2 regions of the Aquaspirillum sp. LM1 genome follow, and region 2 is predicted to be linked to the other one. Evidence: predicted binding sites of a transcription regulator. Region 2 holds the regulator's gene; the other holds the start of a gene.
What was found. The regulator FliA, encoded in region 2, starts transcription of late flagellar genes. The targets are predictions, from matches to a motif close to GCTAAAGNTNNNNNNNNNNCNGCCGATAAT.

Region 1 (8,971 bases), 830 kb from region 2:
GCGGGTGCTCAGGATGTCTATTGGCATTTTCATTCATCATGATGATTTTGCCTATCGAAATCACGATATTTTACCGCCCTGTCAGGCTGCCGCATCGGTACACCAACAGAGATGAGGCATTACCTGAGCATCTTGGTTCATTGTAGTCAGGCATCACTTCGGCGGCTGCCCACCTTGCAGCCACCGGCACACTGGCCCGCCCTGATCCGTGGTGGGCCAGTTTTCGGGCTGCCGGCGGGTTAACCGGCAGAATCATCATAAAATGCGCCCCTCTCCTCACCCTGGGAGCAGGGGGCCAGACGCGTCCAGACCGGACGCGACGAATGCCAACCCAGCCCGGCTGGGCCAGCATTCATCGACACGAGAGAGTTATTGCATGAAATTCACCTTGTCCCGCAAGCTGTACGGGGGGTTTGGCATTGTGCTGGTCATTCTGGCCATCTTGCTGACTGCCGCCCTGTTTTCCACCGACCGCCTGGTTGCCTCCAAAACCGCCAGCCAGCACAGTTACGAAACCATCCAGCGTGCCGCTGCGCTGGAAAACCAGCTGGCCAACATCAGCATCGGCATTCGGGGCTATATGCTCACGGGCAAGGAAGACATGCTTGGCGCGGTGTACGCGGGCGACGGTGAAGTGGAAAAAAGCCTGAAAACCCTGCGCGCCCAGTTGAGCGACCGCCCGGAACAACTGGCCCGGCTGGACAAGATTTCCCAACTGAAAGGGGCATGGATGGGGGCCTCGGTGTACCCGGCCATTGAGGCCCGCCGGGGCAAGCTGGGCGATACCAGCGAAATTGGTCAGGTGGCCCGCTATTATCTGTCGCTGGGCGGCACCGAAAAGGGCGGGCAGATCCGTCATGAACTGCGCGCGCTGATTGCCGACGAACAACAGGCGCTGGATGAACGCAATGCCGCCGTGGCGCACTCCACCGAGCTGGCTCGCGCGGTGCTGCTGGTGGGCGGGGCGATTGCCCTGCTGCTGGGCCTGCTGATTGCCGCCAGCCTGGGTCGGCATATCAGCCGGCGTTTGCGCCATGCGGTGGAAGTGGCCCATGCCGCCGCCGAGGGCGACCTGACGGTCAAGGTTAACGCCCATGGCGACGATGAAGTGGCCGAGGTGCTGGCCGCGTTTGCCAGCATGCAGCAGCGCCTGCGCGTACTGCTGGCGGAAATCCAGACCGGTGCGCGCAATCTGCTGGATTCGTCCGGGCAGATTTCTGCCGCATCGGCGCATATCAGCGAATCCAGCGAAGTACAGTCACACTCGGCCACCGCCATGGCCTCGGCGGTGGAGCAGTTGTCGGTCAGCATTGGCCATGTGACGGAAAGCGCTGCCGAAGCGCAACGGATTTCCACCCGCTCGGGCGAGCTGTCGCGCAGCAGCGGCGACATCATCGCCCAGGCGGTCAGCGGCATTCAGCAGATTGCCGATAGCGTGACCCGCGCCGCCGGGGAAATTGCCGGGCTACAGGCGCAGTCGGGCAAGATTTCCGCCATTGTCACGGTGATTCAGGATATTGCCGACCAGACCAACCTGCTGGCACTCAACGCTGCCATCGAAGCCGCCCGCGCCGGCGAACAAGGGCGCGGTTTTGCCGTAGTGGCCGACGAAGTGCGCAAGCTGGCCGAACGCACTGGCGAGGCCACCCGCGAAATTGCCCAGATGATCCACGGCATCCAGAGTGGCAACCAGGGCGTGGTACACACCATGGAGGATGGCGTCAGCCAGGTGACCACTGGCGTGGCGCTGGCCCACCAGGCTGGCGAGGCGGTGGTGAGCATCCGCAACAGCGCCGAGCAGGTGGTCACGGTGGTCAGCACCATCACCACGGCGCTGCAGGAGCAGGTGCAGGCCAGCGCCGACGTGGCAGCCAATGTGGAAAAGATTGCTGCCATGGCGGAAAGCAACAGCCAGTCGGTGCGCCAGGCGCATAGCACCGCGCTGAGCCTGCAACACCTGGCCGCCGCGCTGGAGCGCTCGGCGGCAGGCTTCAAGGTATAGGCCTTCAACTGATTTCTGCTGACCAGCACACGCGGGGTGCCTGCCCTGTGTGTGCATCCCACGTGTCTTGCCCTCTGGATGTCACCCACATAAAATGACTGGTATGATGCCGGGGTGGTGTGTTAACGTAGTCTGCGCCGGCCAGCTATGCCACTTTAGTTGGGCAGAAAAATCCCGATACAGGGCTACCTTTCTCAGTCCGCTTCGATTATCATCGTTTTATGCATAAAACATACGAAGCGTTCCCCGCAACGCCCACCCCCAGTGATGCAGCCTCGCTGCGCCGCGCCATTCCGGTCTGGATTCTGGTGCTGGTGGCGTTTGCGTTGTACTGGGGCCAGCTGCTGCAGTCGCATCAGGACCAACTCAACCAGACCGAACAGCAAACCAAATTGCGCGCCGCCCAGATGGCCAGCGCGCTGTCCCTGCAAATTGGCTCGCTGTTCAATGGCGTCGACTATGTGTCGCGCACCCTGGCCGCCAGCTACCATCCCGACAAGCAGCCCGAGTTTCTTCAGGCAGTGGAAACCGCCAAGCAGGCGTTTCCTGAGGGCTCCGTGCTGCAAATAGCCATTGCCGACGCGCAAGGCACCATCCTGTTTTCCAGCCTGAACGCCAATGCGCCATCCAGCAGCGCCAAGCCGGTGTCGATTGCCGATCGCGAGCACTTCTCGGTGCATGCGCTGCGCCAGACGCCGGGGCTGTTCATCAGCCATCCGGTGCAGGGCAGGGTGTCCAAACGCTGGTCGATCCAGTTCTCGCGGGCGATTTACCATGGCAAGACCTTTGCCGGCGTGGTGGTGCTGTCGCTGTCGCCTGATTATATCTCCGACTTTTTCCGCGAAGTGTTTTACCAGCCTGGCGACGTGGTGATGCTGCTGCGCGACGACGGCAGCTATCTGGCGCGCACCCAGCAGCAGGATAGCGTGCTGGGCAAGGCCGTGCAGGCCCCTGGCTCTGGTTTTCTGATCGACGCGGGCCGCCAGCGCGGTGAATACCTGACCAAAGCACCGCTGGACAATGTGATGCGCTACTACGCCTGGCATCGCGCCGCCAATTACCCGGTGGTGGTCAATGTGGGCCTGAACCAGGAAACCGCCTTGTCCGGGGTACAAACCGCCCTGCATGCCGGCCTGTTGCGCAATGCGCTGGGCAGTGTGGTGATCCTGATCGGCATTTTTGGCATCAGCTGGCTGTTTTTCCAGAAGCAACGCAATATGCTTCAACTGCAGGAAAGCGAAGAACGCCTGGCGCTGGCGCTGCAGGGCGGCGACCTGGGCTCGTGGGACTGGCATATCCCCAGCGACGCCATGCGCTTTGATTCACGCTGGGCCGAGATGATCGGCTATCAGCCCGACGACTTGCCACACACCCTGGCTGGCCTGCAGACGCTGACCTACCCGGACGACTGGCCGCACAAGATGATGGCGATGCAAACTCATCTGGAAGGTGCCAGCGCGGTGTTTGAATCAGAACACCGCATGCTGCACCGTGATGGCCACTGGGTGTGGATTCTGGCCAAGGGCCGGGTCACCCACTGGAGTTCCGCCGGCGCGCCGCTGCGCGCGGTGGGCACCCACCTGAACATTACCGCCCGCAAGCAGGCCGAAGCCGCCCGGGCCGAGCTGCAATCGCGCCTGAGCAAGCTGGTGGCCCAGGTGCCGGGCATGGTCTATCAATACCGGCTGCGCCCGGACAGCACCGCCTGCTTCCCCTACGCCAGCCAGGGGATTCGCGACGTTTACCAATTGTCGCCGGAAGACGTGCAAAACAACGCCGATGCGGTATTTGCCACCATCCACCCGGATGACCTGCAGCGGGTGATCACCTCCATCCGCCTGTCTGCGGTCAACCTCACCCCATGGCAGTGCGAATACCGGGTGCGCTTTGCCAATGGCACGGTGCGCTGGCTGAGCGGCCAGGCCAACCCCGAGCGCGAAAGCGACGGCGGCACGCTGTGGCACGGCTACATCCATGACATCACCGCCACTTACACCGTGCAGCAGGCGCTGCGCCAGAGCGAAGAGCGCCTGCGCATGACCGTCTCGGCGGTGCGCGACGGCCTGTGGGAGTGGGACACCCGCAACGGCATCCTGCACTGGGATAACCGCTGCTACGACATGCTGGGCTATGAGCCGCAGGCCTTCCCGCTCACCTTTGCTGTCTGGGGCGAACTGCTGCATCCGCTGGACCGCGAATCCACCCTGCAGCGGCTGGACCCGGCGTCGGTGCCGCGCGACGGCGTGCGGCTGGAATGCAGGATGCGCACCGCCCAGCACGACTGGCGCTGGGTGGAAGTGCGCGGCCAGCTGGTGCAGGACCCCAGCGGCCAGCACACCCGGATGATGGGCACCTACAGCGACATCAGCCAGCGCGTACAGCAAAGCCATTTGCGCCGGGCGCTGCTCGATCAGAGCGCGGCGGCTATTTTCCTGGTGTCGCCCGAGCGGATTATCCGCCATGCCAACGCCCGCGCCACCGAAATGTTTGCCCCGGAAGGCAAATCCCTCAAGCTCATGTCGTTCAGCCAGCTGCATGTCGATCCGGCTTCGTTCGACCGCTTTGGTCTTTACTACGACATGCTGCGCCGTCAGGGCCAGGTGCGGCTGGAGCACCCGCTGCGCGACGCCGCCGGGCATACCCGCTGGTTTGACATCCACGGCACCCTGCTCGACCCCGACCAGCCCGACGCCGACGTGATCTGGACCTTGATCGACACCACTGAACGCCATCAGGCCGAAACCGCGCTGGCCGCCGAACGGGTGCGGCTGACCGCCATCATCGACCGCTTCCCCGGCGGGGTGTGGGTAGACGACGACACGGGCCGGATTGTGATGATCAACCAGAACCTGTGCGACCTGCTTTGTGTGAATGAACTGCCATCGCGGCTGATTGGCCAGCCCCAGCAGGTGCTGCTGCAGGCACTGCCGGACGACAGCCGCAAGCAGTTTACCCCACCCGATGCGGATGAACGCATCCGCTCGGACGGCTATCTGGCCCGCGAAATTGCTGGTTGTCAGGGCCGCACCCTGGAAGTGGACCAGCAGCCAATCAGCCATGACGAACAATACTATGGCCGGCTATGGCTGGTGCGCGACATTACCGGGCAAAAACGCCGGGAAGCCATCCTGCAAACCCTGGCCGCCACCGACGCGCTGACCGGCCTGCCCAATCGCCGCGCGTTTATTGCCCATATGGAACAATTTGCCCTGGATCTGACCACTGGCAGCCAGCAGCAGGGTGCCGTGCTGATGGTGGATCTGGATTTCTTCAAGCGGGTCAACGACAGCTATGGCCATGGCGTGGGCGACAAGGTGCTGCAACAGGCCGCGTCCGTCATCCGCCACACCCTGCGCAACGACGATATTGCCGGCAGGCTGGGTGGCGAAGAATTTGCCGTGCTGCTGCCCGGTGCCCCGGCAGAACACGCCGGCGACGTGGCCGAGCGCCTGCGCCAGGCAATTGCCGCCGTGCAGGTGGCTCTGGCTCAGGGTGGCGACGTGCGAGTGACGGCCAGCATCGGCGTGGCGCTGATCGACGCCAGCCGTCAGGACAACCCGGAACACTGGCTGGCTGAGGCAGATGCGGCGCTGTATCAGGCCAAACACAATGGCCGCAATCAGGTGGTGTGCCGCACCCGTGGCCAAGACTGATGCATCCCCTCGGTGCCTCCGCATCGTCTGCTGTATGAGCCTTGCCACGCAAGCGCACTATGCCAATGCCGGACAGCAGAAATGGATTATGTGGAGCACTGGGGCGTAAGTCCGGTAGAATCTCCCGCATGAAAAAACTTTTTGTCTTCCTGCTTGTGCTGCTCGCCAGTCTGCCGGCGCTGGCAGCCGGCACCCAGGATATTGCCGCGCTGGTGGGGCAGGCGCGCCAGTTTGCCGAGGCATCGCTATCAGGCAGCCAGGCGCGAATCACCGTCGGCATGGTTGATACCCGCCTGCGCTTGCCCGCCTGCGCCACCCCGCTGAAGCCCAGCTGGCTGGGCGGGCGGATTGAGGGCAACACTGCCGTGGACATGGCCTGCCCCAGCGCTGGCTGGAACATCCGCGTGCCAGTCAAGGTGGAGCGCGACGCCATGGTGGTGGTGTTGCGCCGTTCGGTCTCCGCTGGCAGCACGCTGACCGCCGACGATGTGATGCTGGTGGCCGCCCGCAGCAATATGGCCGCTGTGTCGGTCACCGACCTGAACGAAGCCATTGGCCAGACCGTGACGCAAAACCTGTCTGCCGGGTTGATTTTGCGCCGGGGCTTGTTGCGTCAGCAGCAGATTGTCCGCTCGGGCCAGAAAGTCCAGCTGGTGGCTTCGGATGGCAGTTTTCAGGTGGGGGCCGAAGGCGTGGCAATGAAAAATGGCAGTGTCGGCGATGTCATCGGTGTGCGCATGCCGTCTGGGCGGGTGATCAGCGGTGTGGTCAGCGCCAGCGGCTCAGTGGAAATTCGCTTCTGATACGGCAGGCGGTGTTCAGGCAGGTAAAGTCCGTACCAAGCAGGTGGAAACCGGCTAAACTACTCAAGATTACCGGGATTTTACCGATAGTCAGGCCTGATACCTAAACGATATGCGTGAAGCGATGCCATGATGAAAATCGACTCCACTGGTAAACCAGTTGCCAGCCGGCCAGTTGGCGGTAAAAGCCGCGTTGGCGCACGCACGTCGGTGGCCAGCAGCAGCGCGCCGTCAGACAGCGTGGACATCAATCCCCTGGCCAGCCAGATGGCCGCTGCCGAGCAGGAAATCCGCCAGCAACCAGCGTTCGACGCCGAAAAAGTAGCCGCCATCAAGGACGCCATTGCCGCCGGCAAATTCCAGATCAACCCCGAGGCCATTGCGGATAGCCTGATTGCCGTGACCCGGGAACTGTTGCAAGACAAACCCTAACCAGGATCGTGCCGCCCCCATGAGTGATCGTCTGCAGGAACTGAACCACCTGATTGAAGCTGAACGCACCGGTTACCTTGAACTGATCAGCCTGCTGGAGCAGGAACAGCGCCAGCTGATTTCCGGCACGGCACACAAACTGGAAGCCATCGCCCAGAAAAAAGCCCAGGCGCTGCAGGAACTCGACAGCCTGGGACAGCAACGTGGCGACCATATGCGCGTGCTGGGCATTGTATCGCTGGCGGCCTGGCGCAAATGGCTGGCCGACAAACCCCTGCTGGCGGCCTGGCTGGGGCTGGAGGTGCTGGTGGAAAAAGCCAAGCTGATCAACGAAATCAACGGCAAGCTGATTGCCATCCATATGGAGCAGGTGGACGCCTCGCTGGAGGTGCTGTTCACCAGCGACCAGAGCACCTTTGCCTACCGCCGCGACGGCGGCGCGCGCTCGGCGGTCACGGGTGGCCGCCGCATCGGCTCGGCCTGATGCACGTTTTGCGCCAGTCCCAGGCCCGGCAGGCTGCCCAGCCGCCGGGCTTTATGGTATCGTGCTTGTCACTGACCTCTAGGCTTCGGATTCCCGCATGACCCTGCTTTCGATTATTGTTGCCCTGGCGCTGGAACAGCTTCGCCCGCTGGGCAACCGTAACCGCCTGTTTCTGCTGTTTACCCGCTACGCCAATTCACTGGAACGCAACCTGAATGCCGGCCAGAACCGCCACGGCGTGCTGGCCTGGCTGGCTGCCGTGCTGCCGGCGTGCCTGGTGGTGTATGGCGTGTACGCACTGTGCCTTCAGGTATCGCCGCTGCTGGCCCTGGCCTGGAATGTGCTGGTGCTGTATCTGACCATGGGGTTTCGCCATTTCAGCAGCGCCCTGACCGATATTACCGATGCCCTGGCCGAACAGCGTCTGCACGATGCCCGCGCCGCACTGGCGCGCTGGTCCGGGCAATCCACCAGCGAGCTGGAAGTCAATGAAATTGCCCGGCTGACCATCGAACAGGGCGTGATCGACAGCTATCGCCATGTATTTGCCACCATGTTCTGGTTTGCCTTGTTGCCCGGCCCGTGTGGTGCCGTGCTCTACCGCCTGTCCAGCATGCTTTACCAGAAATGGGGCGTGCGCGATAGCCAGTTTGGTGATCTGTTTGGCCGCTTTGCCTACCGCGCCCAGGATGCCCTGGACTGGCTGCCCACCCGGCTGACCGCCGTGAGCTTTGCCATCATGGGCAATTTTGAAGATGCCGTGTACTGTTGGCGTGCCCAGGCGCAGGCCTGGGGCCACTACGCCTACGGCATTTTACTGGCCAGTGCGGCAGGTGCCATCGGCATCAAGCTAGGCGACCCGCTGCGCCAGGATTACACGGTCAAATACCGTCCCGAACTCGGTGTGGGCGACGAAGCCGACCCGCGCTACCTGAAAAGCGCCGTTGGCCTGGTGTGGCGCACGGTGATGTTCTGGCTGTTCATGATTGCCTTGCTAACGCTGGTGTGGTGGGTGTAAACCCTCCCTGCCGTCCGTCTGCCCCCCACCGGGAAAACACCGGCCATTGCTGGCCTGCCCCGGTGGCCCGACTGTTTTCCCCTCCTGACTTGGGTGGCAATTCCTTTGGAACTGCGAAGGGTTGTCGCGTATAGTTACGTGTTTTTCTGAACTTATCTGCTGCGAAGGAATCCCGTCATGACGTTTGCCGAGCTTGGTTTGTCGCCAGAAGTGCTCAAGGCGGTTGAAGAGCTGGGCTACGCGTCGCCGACGCCGATTCAGGCTGCCGCCATCCCCGTGGTGCTCTCTGGCCGCGATATCCTGGCTGCTGCACAAACCGGCACCGGCAAAACCGCCGCATTTACCCTGCCGCTGTTGTCCCGCCTGCGTGTGCACGCCAATAACAGTGCCTCGCCGGCCATGCATCCGGTGCGCGCGCTGATTCTCACCCCCACCCGCGAACTGGCCGACCAGGTCAGCGCCAGTGTCAGCCAGTACAACAAATACCTGCCATTGCGCTCCACCGTGGTGTTTGGCGGCATGTCGATGGAACCGCAAAAGGAAGCCCTGCGCCGTGGGGTGGAAGTGCTGGTGGCCACG
Region 2 (8,971 bases):
CGCCAGCTGGTGGCCAAGCTGCCAGACAATCTGGGTGACGAAGCCGCGCTGAAATGGGCCAAGCTGGCCTTGGTGCATAACCTGAAAACCGTAGAAGAATCCGATGAAATCATCGCACGGGGCGGGGTATACGCACTGGTAGGTCCCACCGGAATCGGCAAGACCACCACGGTGGCCAAGCTGGCCGCCCGCGCCACCCTGCGCCACGGCACTGAACGCATCGCCCTGATCACCACCGACAGCTACCGGATTGGCGCACAGGATCAACTGCGCCTGTACGGCAAGATTCTCGGCGTGTCGGTGTTCTCGGTGCAAAACGAAGCCGACCTGCACGTGACCCTGGCCGACCTGGCCGACAAGCATCTGGTGCTGATCGACTCCACCGGCATGGGCCAGCGCGATGCGCGGGTGGACGCACAAACCCAGATGTACGCACACAACGCCGCCAATGGCGGGCGCTCGATTGCCCGGATTCTGGTGCTGGCGGCCAATGCTGACGGTGCCACGCTGGAAGATGTGGTCAACCGCTACCTGCCTGGCGGCGGGCTGGTGGGCTGCGTGATGTCGAAAATTGACGAAGCCCCCACCCTGGGCGGTGCCATCGACACGGTGATTCGCCATCGCCTGCCGCTGCTGTACGTCACCAACGGCCAGCGCGTGCCAGAAGACCTTCACCTGGCCAAATCCAATTACCTGATTGACCGCGCCTTCAAGATGGCGCGCGAAGCCAGCCCATACAGCCTGAAAAGTGATGAATATCAGCTGTTGACCTCTGCCTTTGTTGGCACGCTGTAGGAACGGGACCGCCATGGAAGACCAGGCAGCCAGCCTGCGCCGACTGACCCCGTCCGCCCAAGTAGGGCGCAGCTTCGCCTTTCTGGGCGTGAGCGGCTGTGGCACCACCACGGTGGTGGCAGAAATGGCCGCCGGCCTGGTGGCGGCACAGCGGCGCGTGCTGATTCTGGATGCCCATCCGGGCAATCCACTGGCGCAACGCTTTGTTGACGACCCTGGCGTCACGCTGGACATGGTGGTCAACAGCCAGGGTTCGCTCGACGACGCTGTCACGCCCCTGCCGTTTGGCAGCTCGGTGATGAATGTCTACACCCGGCCCAACACCCTCACCCATTTGTCCGACACGGTGGAGCGCCGTCTGGTTTCGGAGTATGAAGCGCTGACCCGCGACGTGGAACTGGTGCTGATCGACACGCCTTCAGTGGGCACCGATCCGGCGCTGGCGGCGCTGGCGGATAACCTGGTGCTGGTGCTGACCCCGGATATCCAGACGCTGATGCAAGCCTACGCCATGATCAAGCGGCTGGCGCTGGAGTTTGCCCGCCGCCGCTTTGACGTGCTGGTCAATCGCGCCCGTGATGTCAACGAAGCACAGGCCATTTTCCAGCGCCTGTCGCAAGTCACCAGCGAATTTCTTGGCGTATCGTTGCGCTGGGTGGGTTTTGTGCCGGAAGATCCAATGATGCGCCGCGCCGCGCTATTGCGTACCACCACCCTGCATGGTTTCCCCGACAGCGAAGCCAGCACCGCCTGTTCCCAGCTGGCTGCGGTGTTGCCGCGCTGGTGTTCGGTTGAACATGGCAATGCCCGCCAACTTTTTGAACGCTATCTGGCTGCCTCCCGCCATCTGGCCGAGGAAGCCACCCCGCTATGATCAACCCTATGCCTGACCTCGTATTTCGCAGAGATTCCGCATGAACCGGCGAGTGACCTATCCCAGCCATACCGCCGCTGCATCGGGTGCTCCCGATATTGAACGCCATACCTCGCTGGTTAAAAAAATCGCCTACCTGTTGATGAGCCGGCTGCCCGCATCGGTAGAGCTGGACGATCTGGTGCAGGTGGGCCTGATTGGCCTTTTGGAAGCGTCCCGCCAGTTTGACGCCAGCCAGGGCGTGCTGTTTGAAACCTTTGCCAGCCAGCGGGTGCGGGGTGCCATGCTGGATGAACTGCGTCGTGCCGACTGGCTGCCGCGTCAGGCACGCAAGCAAGCCAAGCAAATCGAAGAAGCCATCGGCAAACTGGAGCAAAGCCTGGCCCGACCGCCACGTGAACCCGAAATTGCCGAAGCGCTAGGGCTGTCGCTGGACGATTACCAGGGCACCCTGTTCGACTGCAAGGGCCACCAGCTGGTCTATTACGAAGACTTTGCCACCGACGAAGACCACGGCGGCGGCAGTGTGGTGGAAAGCATTGCCGATCCACGTCAGGTTGACCCAGTAGAAATTCTCAACGACAGCAGTTTTCGCCAGGGACTGGTTGAAGCGATCAAAACCCTGCCGGAACGCGACCAGCTGATGATGAGCCTGTACTACGAGCAGGAGCTCAACCTGAAAGAAATTGGCGAAGTGCTCGGCGTGACCGAATCCCGGGTATGTCAGCTGCACAGCCAGGTGGTGGTGCGTCTGCGCGCCAAAATGCGCGAGTGGATCTAGCCCGCGTTCCGATTGTCCCCGTTTGAATACTGAACTCCCGATGCCGCGACACTTAGCCTTCTCCACCCCACCCCTGCCCTGCCGTATTTGCCCGGAGGGCCGGACATGGATCTGACCAGCGTACTGGGCCTGATTGTTGGCGTGGCGGCCATCCTGCTGGGGCAGGCGCTGGAAGGCGGCCATATTGGCTCGCTGTTTCAGCCCACTGCACTGCTGATTGTACTGGGCGGCACCCTGGGGGCCGTGATGCTGCAATGCACGCCTGCGCAATTCATGCTTGGCATGCGTCGCCTGCCACGGGTGTTCCTGCCGCCCCGACCCAATTTGCACCAGCAGCTCAGCGACCTGGTGAGCTGGAGCCAGATTGCCCGGAAAAACGGCATTCTTTCCATGGAAGAATTTGCCCAGGCCAATGTCGATCACCCGTTTTTGCAAAAAGGCCTGCAACTGCTGGCTGATGGGGTAGACCCGGTGTCACTGCGCGCGGCGCTGGAACTGGACGTCCATACGCTGGAGCAGCGTGAACGGCTGGCGGCCCGAGTCTGGGAAGCCGCAGGCGGCTATGCGCCCACCCTGGGGATTCTCGGTGCGGTGCTGGGTCTGATTCATGTGATGGAAAACCTCAGCGACCCATCCAAACTGGGCGGTGGCATCGCCGTGGCCTTTGTGGCCACTGTCTACGGCGTGGGCCTGGCCAATGTGCTGTTTCTGCCAGTGGCACACAAGCTGAAAACCCAGCTGGCCACACAGCTTGACCTGATGGAAATGCAGATTGAAGGCCTGGTGTCGATCGGTAGCGGGGAAAACCCGCGCCTGCTGGAAAACCGCCTGCAGGGCTTTCTGGATCCAGACCTGCCCGCACCGCCCAAACTGACCCCCAGCCAGGCCGGCAACCCGCCGGGCAGCCCGCCATCTGCCGGATAACCAGGCTCCCTTGTGCTGGTCATCAGGATGCCCGAGCAACGCAGCAGCCTGATGATTTTGCCCAACAGGATCTACGCCGTATCGCGTGCGTGGCGATTCAATCCGGCCAGAATGGCTTTCATGGCAGCGGCAACAATATTGCCATCCACGCCTACCCCGAATACGATATCGTTATTGTTGACGCGCAGTTCCACGTAACAGACGGCCTCGGCATTGGCACCTGCGCCAATGGCATGCTCGTGGTAATCCACCACGGAAACCGGCAGCGACAGGCCAGCAATAAAGGCATCAATCGGGCCATTGCCTGCCCCCGTCAGCACATATTCCTCACCGTGACGGGAGATGGTGGCAGACAGTTTCACCTCTTGTGCGCCACGTCCCCCCTGGTCTGCCAGGCTGTGGGCAAGATAGGCATAAGGCGTATCGTGGTTCAGGTATTCCTGCCGGAACAGTTGGTGAATGGCATCCGCCGTCACCTCACCGCCCTGAAGGTCAGTATGGTGCTGGATGACCCGGCTGAACTCGATCTGCAAGCGTCGGGGCAAGTCAAATCCATATTCCTGCTGCAGCAGATAGCTGACGCCGCCCTTCCCTGACTGGCTATTCACCCGGATCACGGCATCATAACTGCGTTTGACATCGGCAGGATCAATCGGCAGATAGGGAACGTCCCAGTACGCCTCCGGCTTTTGCTGGGCAAAGCCTTTTTTGATGGCATCCTGGTGCGATCCGGAAAATGCCGTGTATACCAGGTCTCCGGCATACGGATGGCGTGGGTGTACCGGCAGTTGATTGCAGTATTCCACCACTTCTCGAACATGGTCGATGTCGGAGAAATCCAGGCCCGGGTCAACGCCTTGCGAATAAAGGTTCATGGCCAGCGTCACCAGATCCACGTTGCCCGTACGTTCGCCATTGCCAAACAGGCAGCCCTCGACCCGATCCGCACCGGCCATCACGGCCAGTTCTGCTGCTGCCACGGCGGTACCTCGGTCGTTATGCGGATGGACGCTCAGAATGATGCTGTCTCGGCGGGCAAGGTGGCGATGCATCCATTCAATCTGGTCGGCATACGTGTTGGGGGTAGACATTTCCACCGTGGCCGGCAAATTGATGATCATTTTTTGTTGCGGCGTCGGTTGCCACATGGCGCTGACGGCATCACAGACTTCCAGAGCAAACGCCGGCTCACTTGCCGAGAATGTTTCCGGGGAATACTCGAACACCCATTCGGTATCCGATATGCTGGCAGTGACCTCCTTGATCAGCTGGGCGCCGCGTACGGCAATCGCCTTGACGCCTTCCCGATCGGTGTCGAACACAATACGGCGGAAGCTGGGAGCAATCGGGTTGTAAAGGTGCACAATGGCGCGGCGTGCGCCACGCAAGGATTCGATGGTGCGGCGGATGAGGTCTTCGCGTGATTGCGTCAGCACTTCGATCGTCACATCATCCGGAATCAGATGGTTTTCGATCAAATGGCGGACAAAATCGAAATCTGTTTGCGAGGCGGACGGAAAGGCCACTTCGATTTCCTTGAAACCCGCCGCAACCAGCAGCTGGAACATACGCAGTTTGCGTTCACCTGACATCGGTTCGATCAAGGCCTGGTTGCCATCACGCAGATCGGTGCTCATCCAGATGGGTGGCTGGCGGATCACCTGATTGGGCCAGGTGCGGTCAGGCAGGGAAATCGGCTGAAATGCGCGATATTTACTGGCAGGGTTCTTCAGCATGGTGTGCTCCTTTATCTATCCAAAAGTCAGGCGATTGCCTGGGGGGTGAATCGGTCATATCCCCTGGCTGCTTGCCGGGTGGGGTGATGTGGTGTTGTCCTGGGGCTCTGCTGCGGCCTGACGGGCTTGTGCCAAGCGGTTGGCTGCCGCCAGATAGGCCTTGATGCTGGATGCCAGAATGTCGGTATCGGCCCCCAGTCCACTGTGGCGATATCCATCTGCCTCCAGCCGAACCAGCACTTCGCCCTGGCTGTCGGTGCCTTCGGTCAGGGCATTGACCGAGTACAGCACCAGTCTGGCACCGGTCTGAATCACGTTTTCAATGGCACGAAACGCAGCGTCGACTACACCGGAGCCGCTGGCTTGTGTGGTGACTTCCTGCCCATGGCTCCAGATCCGCAGGCGTGCCTGCGGAGGTTCGCCGGTTTCAGACACGATGTATTGCGAAATCAGCCGGTAAGGCTCTTGTGCCGGAGTCAGGTCTACCAGCAAGGCATGCAAATCTTCATCAAATACATCCCGTTTGCGGGACTCCAGATCACGGAAGTGGGCAAATGCCTGATTCAGCATCGCTTCGCTGTCGAATTCAATGCCCAGGCTGTGTAGCTTGGCACGAAATGCCTTACGCCCAGAGATGGGGCCAATGGCATGGCGGTGTGGCGATGAATCATGGATGGCCATATGCCGGTTGGCCCCAGTGAGTGACGCAATCAGGCTGTTGGTGGCGGGTAAAGCATCCATGCGCAAATCACTACGCACCCGATAAAGGGAGGTGTGTGCTTCCAGTGTGGCCTGCAGCGGATTGATCGACGCGGCATGTTCTCCGACAAAGGTGGTTTCAACCTGATTTGCCCCTGCGCGTATTGCCGCCAGGGTATTGGCGGTTCCCAGTCCATATCCGTCATGGCAGCAAGCCCCCCAGCAGACTTCGGAATGGGCAGGCAGTGCCTGCCGTGCCATGCGGATGACGCGTGCCCATTGTTCGGGTATCCAATGCTGGCCAGCATCGTGCAGGGTAAGCGTGGTGACGCCCAGTGAAATCACCCGGCATAAACCGTCCTGTTGCTCATCACTCCAGCCTTCTTGTGCCGGAATGAGCAATTCGGTCTGCAGGCCAAGATGGCAAACCAGCTGGATGCAGCGCCGTAAGGTGATTCCCCCCGGGCCATGCAGGGCTTCGACTGGCACATGCAGACGGATCACACCGTGCTTGCGCCCGGAAAACAGCTCGGCGGCACGAAGAACCGCGTGTTCATCCAGTTCGCTGACCACACAGGGCAGGGCATGTTCAAGCACGGCAGAGAGCGTGGCCAGGGTTTTCCCGATCTGTGCATGCCCGCTGCTCTGGCCTATTTCAATCCGATCGACTCCGAGTTTTTCCAGTTGCCGCACCAGGGTCTGTTGGTTGCGTTCGCCAAGTGCCGGGGCCAGGCCAAGATGCGCTGGACGCAGGCTGGCATCAAGCACGCGCAATGTAGCTGTATGGCTATTTTGGTCTTGATCCTGGTTGGCAAAGTAATCGCTGAGTTCAAACGACTTGCCTGCCAGCGAAGCCAGCCTGGCGATGCGTTTTATTTGACTGAACGGCATGCTGCCTCTCTTTCGCCATTTGTAGATGGCAGCACGCGAGATGGGCTGATCGGGGAAGTGCTGTTCCAGCAGGCGCGCCAGAGGTGCTACGCCGCCAAAATCGGAGATCAGCTTGTCAATGTTGATGTCCAAATTCCTCCCAAAATCTTAGCGTGATTTTTTTGATGTCAGATAAAGTAGAAAACTGGTGTGGCTTTTCAGTTTTTAGACAATTAGATAGAAATACTATGGGATTTTTTATGGATGGTCAATGGTTCTTAGAGAACCGTAGGACAATTTTGGCGTGATTTTGGACAAAGTGTCCATTATTTTTTATGTGGTAGCGTGAGAGCCATGTTCCAGTGGTGAGTTTTTGATGTTTTCGACAAGAGCCTGGGCTTTTTTACATTAGACAATAGCCATATTCGATGGTTTTTTTCCGTGATGCCACGCTGAGAAAATGGGGCATGCATCAAAATCTGTCATTATGTCTAATTTGGCCACGTAGTGAGGAGTGCCGCATCGGTGCGGGTATGGATGGCAGTTTTGAGAGTGCCGACGTAGAACGCCGAACGGTGAAACAAAGATACTCCGTTGGCGCAGTTCGTTGCTGGCTTGGACTTGGCCGTGGCAGCGCTGGCGCTTAATCTGGCAGCCGTTTTGCCTCTGCGCTGGCTGTCCATGTCACATGCTGTTGTAAAAAATGCGGCCAGAGGTTGCTGCCGACCTGTTTTTGAATCAATCAGTGCGCTCTAAAATAGCGTCGCAACCAATGCCAGCCAGCACCGTCACGCCAACGAGCAGGTCGGTCAGCGTGTCTTCAATCACCACGCACATAGCGCTGTGCCAGCCAAGTCAGCGCCGCACCCGCTACGCCACATCCCAGCCAGGGCCAGCCGACCAGTCCGGCCAGCAGCAGACCATCCAGCAGTGAAATACCCGCCAGCATGGCGGGAATCACCGGAAAGGCAAACCGGCGCGCCGACTGGTTTTCATGGCGGGCCACCAGGCTAATCAGCACCACATAGCCAAACTGTGCGCCGCCGGCCAGCAGCACCCAGGTGTTCAACTGCCCGCTTAACGCCAGCGCGGTTACCACAAACACCAGCAGGCGGCAGGCGGCCATCACCAGCACGCTGAAGGGGTTGCCTTTGTGGTGCAGGTCGTAAAACACGATGGTGCCCACCAGCAACAATCCGGCGGCCAGGGCCAGCGGATGCGGGCTCAGCCCGAGCAGGCCCAGGCCCAGGCCAAACAGCGCGCAGGTCAGCCCGATGGCGCGGCGCAGTGAAATGCGCCCGGAGGGCAAGGGCCGCCGGGCTTGTGTCAGCCGGTCAATCTCACGGTCGCAGACGTCGTTAAAGCACATGCCGGCCATGTAAAAGCACGACATGGCCAGTGCCAGTGGCAGATAGCTGCCAATGCTCAGCCCCGCGCCGCTGAGCACGGCGGCGGCCAGCACATTGGTCCAGACCGTGGGCAGGTTGCTGATCCGGCACAGCTCCAGATAGGTTTTCAAGGGGGTCATGGTTTATTCCGCAAAAATATGCCGCAGCAGCAGGTCGTGGACTTCGGTGGCGGCGATGTGATCGCTGGTCAGCAACGCGGGTTCGGTGGTCATCAGCAAGGGGCCGTCGTCAGGTGAATCGGTGATGCGGCCATGCGAGCCTTTCACCAGGCTGGCGTCCAGCGGAATCACGTCCATCAGATAGCGCATGCCCAGCGCTTTCTTGGCCAGGGTGGTGGCCAGCTTCAACCGGGGAAACCGGATGGCCGGGTCGATAAACAGCTCGCACGGGTCGTAGCCGGGTTTGGCGTGGATGTTCACTGTGCGGGCATAGTCGGGTGCGCGGGCATCGTCCTGCCACCAGTAATAGCTGAACCAGCTGTCGGCCTGGGCCACCAGCACCAGTTCGCCGCTGCGTGGATGGTCCAGGCCGGCGGCGCGCTTGCCTTCCTGATCGAGGATCTGTTCTATCCCCGGCTGTTGGGCAAACACCTCCCGCACCCTGGGCAGGTCGCTGGGGTGGCGCACATACACATGGCAAATCTGGTGGTCGGCCACGGCAAATGCCCGGCTGGCGGTGGGGTCGAGATACTCCCGGCCCAGGTCGGTTTTCAGTGTCAGCAGCCCGGCGTCGCGCAACAGGCGGTTGGGGTGGATGGCGCGTTGCACCGGGGTGATGCCGTATTCGGACAGCACCACCACCCGGCAGCCGCGTGGCTGAAAATACGCCAGCAGTTGGCCACACAGCGCGTCAATCTCGGCCAGATCCCTGGCGATATCTCCCT

Region 1: a site for FliA is predicted at 6,520-6,549, ahead of flgM (flagellar biosynthesis anti-sigma factor FlgM). Genes of this name have one in related genera too.

Annotation. Positions count from the first base shown of each region.
Region 1 is NZ_CP019509.1:1,072,370-1,081,340, reverse strand. It holds gene BXU06_RS04745 (methyl-accepting chemotaxis protein) at 377-2,002, shown strand; gene BXU06_RS04740 (PAS domain-containing protein) at 2,224-5,655, shown strand; gene flgA (flagellar basal body P-ring formation chaperone FlgA) at 5,784-6,458, shown strand; gene flgM (flagellar biosynthesis anti-sigma factor FlgM) at 6,588-6,890, shown strand; gene BXU06_RS04725 (flagella synthesis protein FlgN) at 6,910-7,374, shown strand; gene BXU06_RS04720 (CobD/CbiB family protein) at 7,472-8,392, shown strand; gene BXU06_RS04715 (DEAD/DEAH box helicase) at 8,570-8,971, shown strand, end outside.
Region 2 is NZ_CP019509.1:1,898,570-1,907,540, reverse strand. It holds gene flhF (flagellar biosynthesis protein FlhF) at 1-795, shown strand, start outside; gene BXU06_RS08045 (cellulose synthase operon protein YhjQ/BcsQ) at 809-1,669, shown strand; gene BXU06_RS08040 (RNA polymerase sigma factor FliA) at 1,710-2,450, shown strand; gene BXU06_RS08035 (flagellar motor protein) at 2,556-3,374, shown strand; gene leuA (2-isopropylmalate synthase) at 3,446-5,110, opposite strand; gene BXU06_RS08025 (alpha-isopropylmalate synthase regulatory domain-containing protein) at 5,165-6,832, opposite strand; gene BXU06_RS08020 (UbiA family prenyltransferase) at 7,500-8,207, opposite strand; gene BXU06_RS08015 (alkaline phosphatase family protein) at 8,211-8,971, opposite strand, start outside.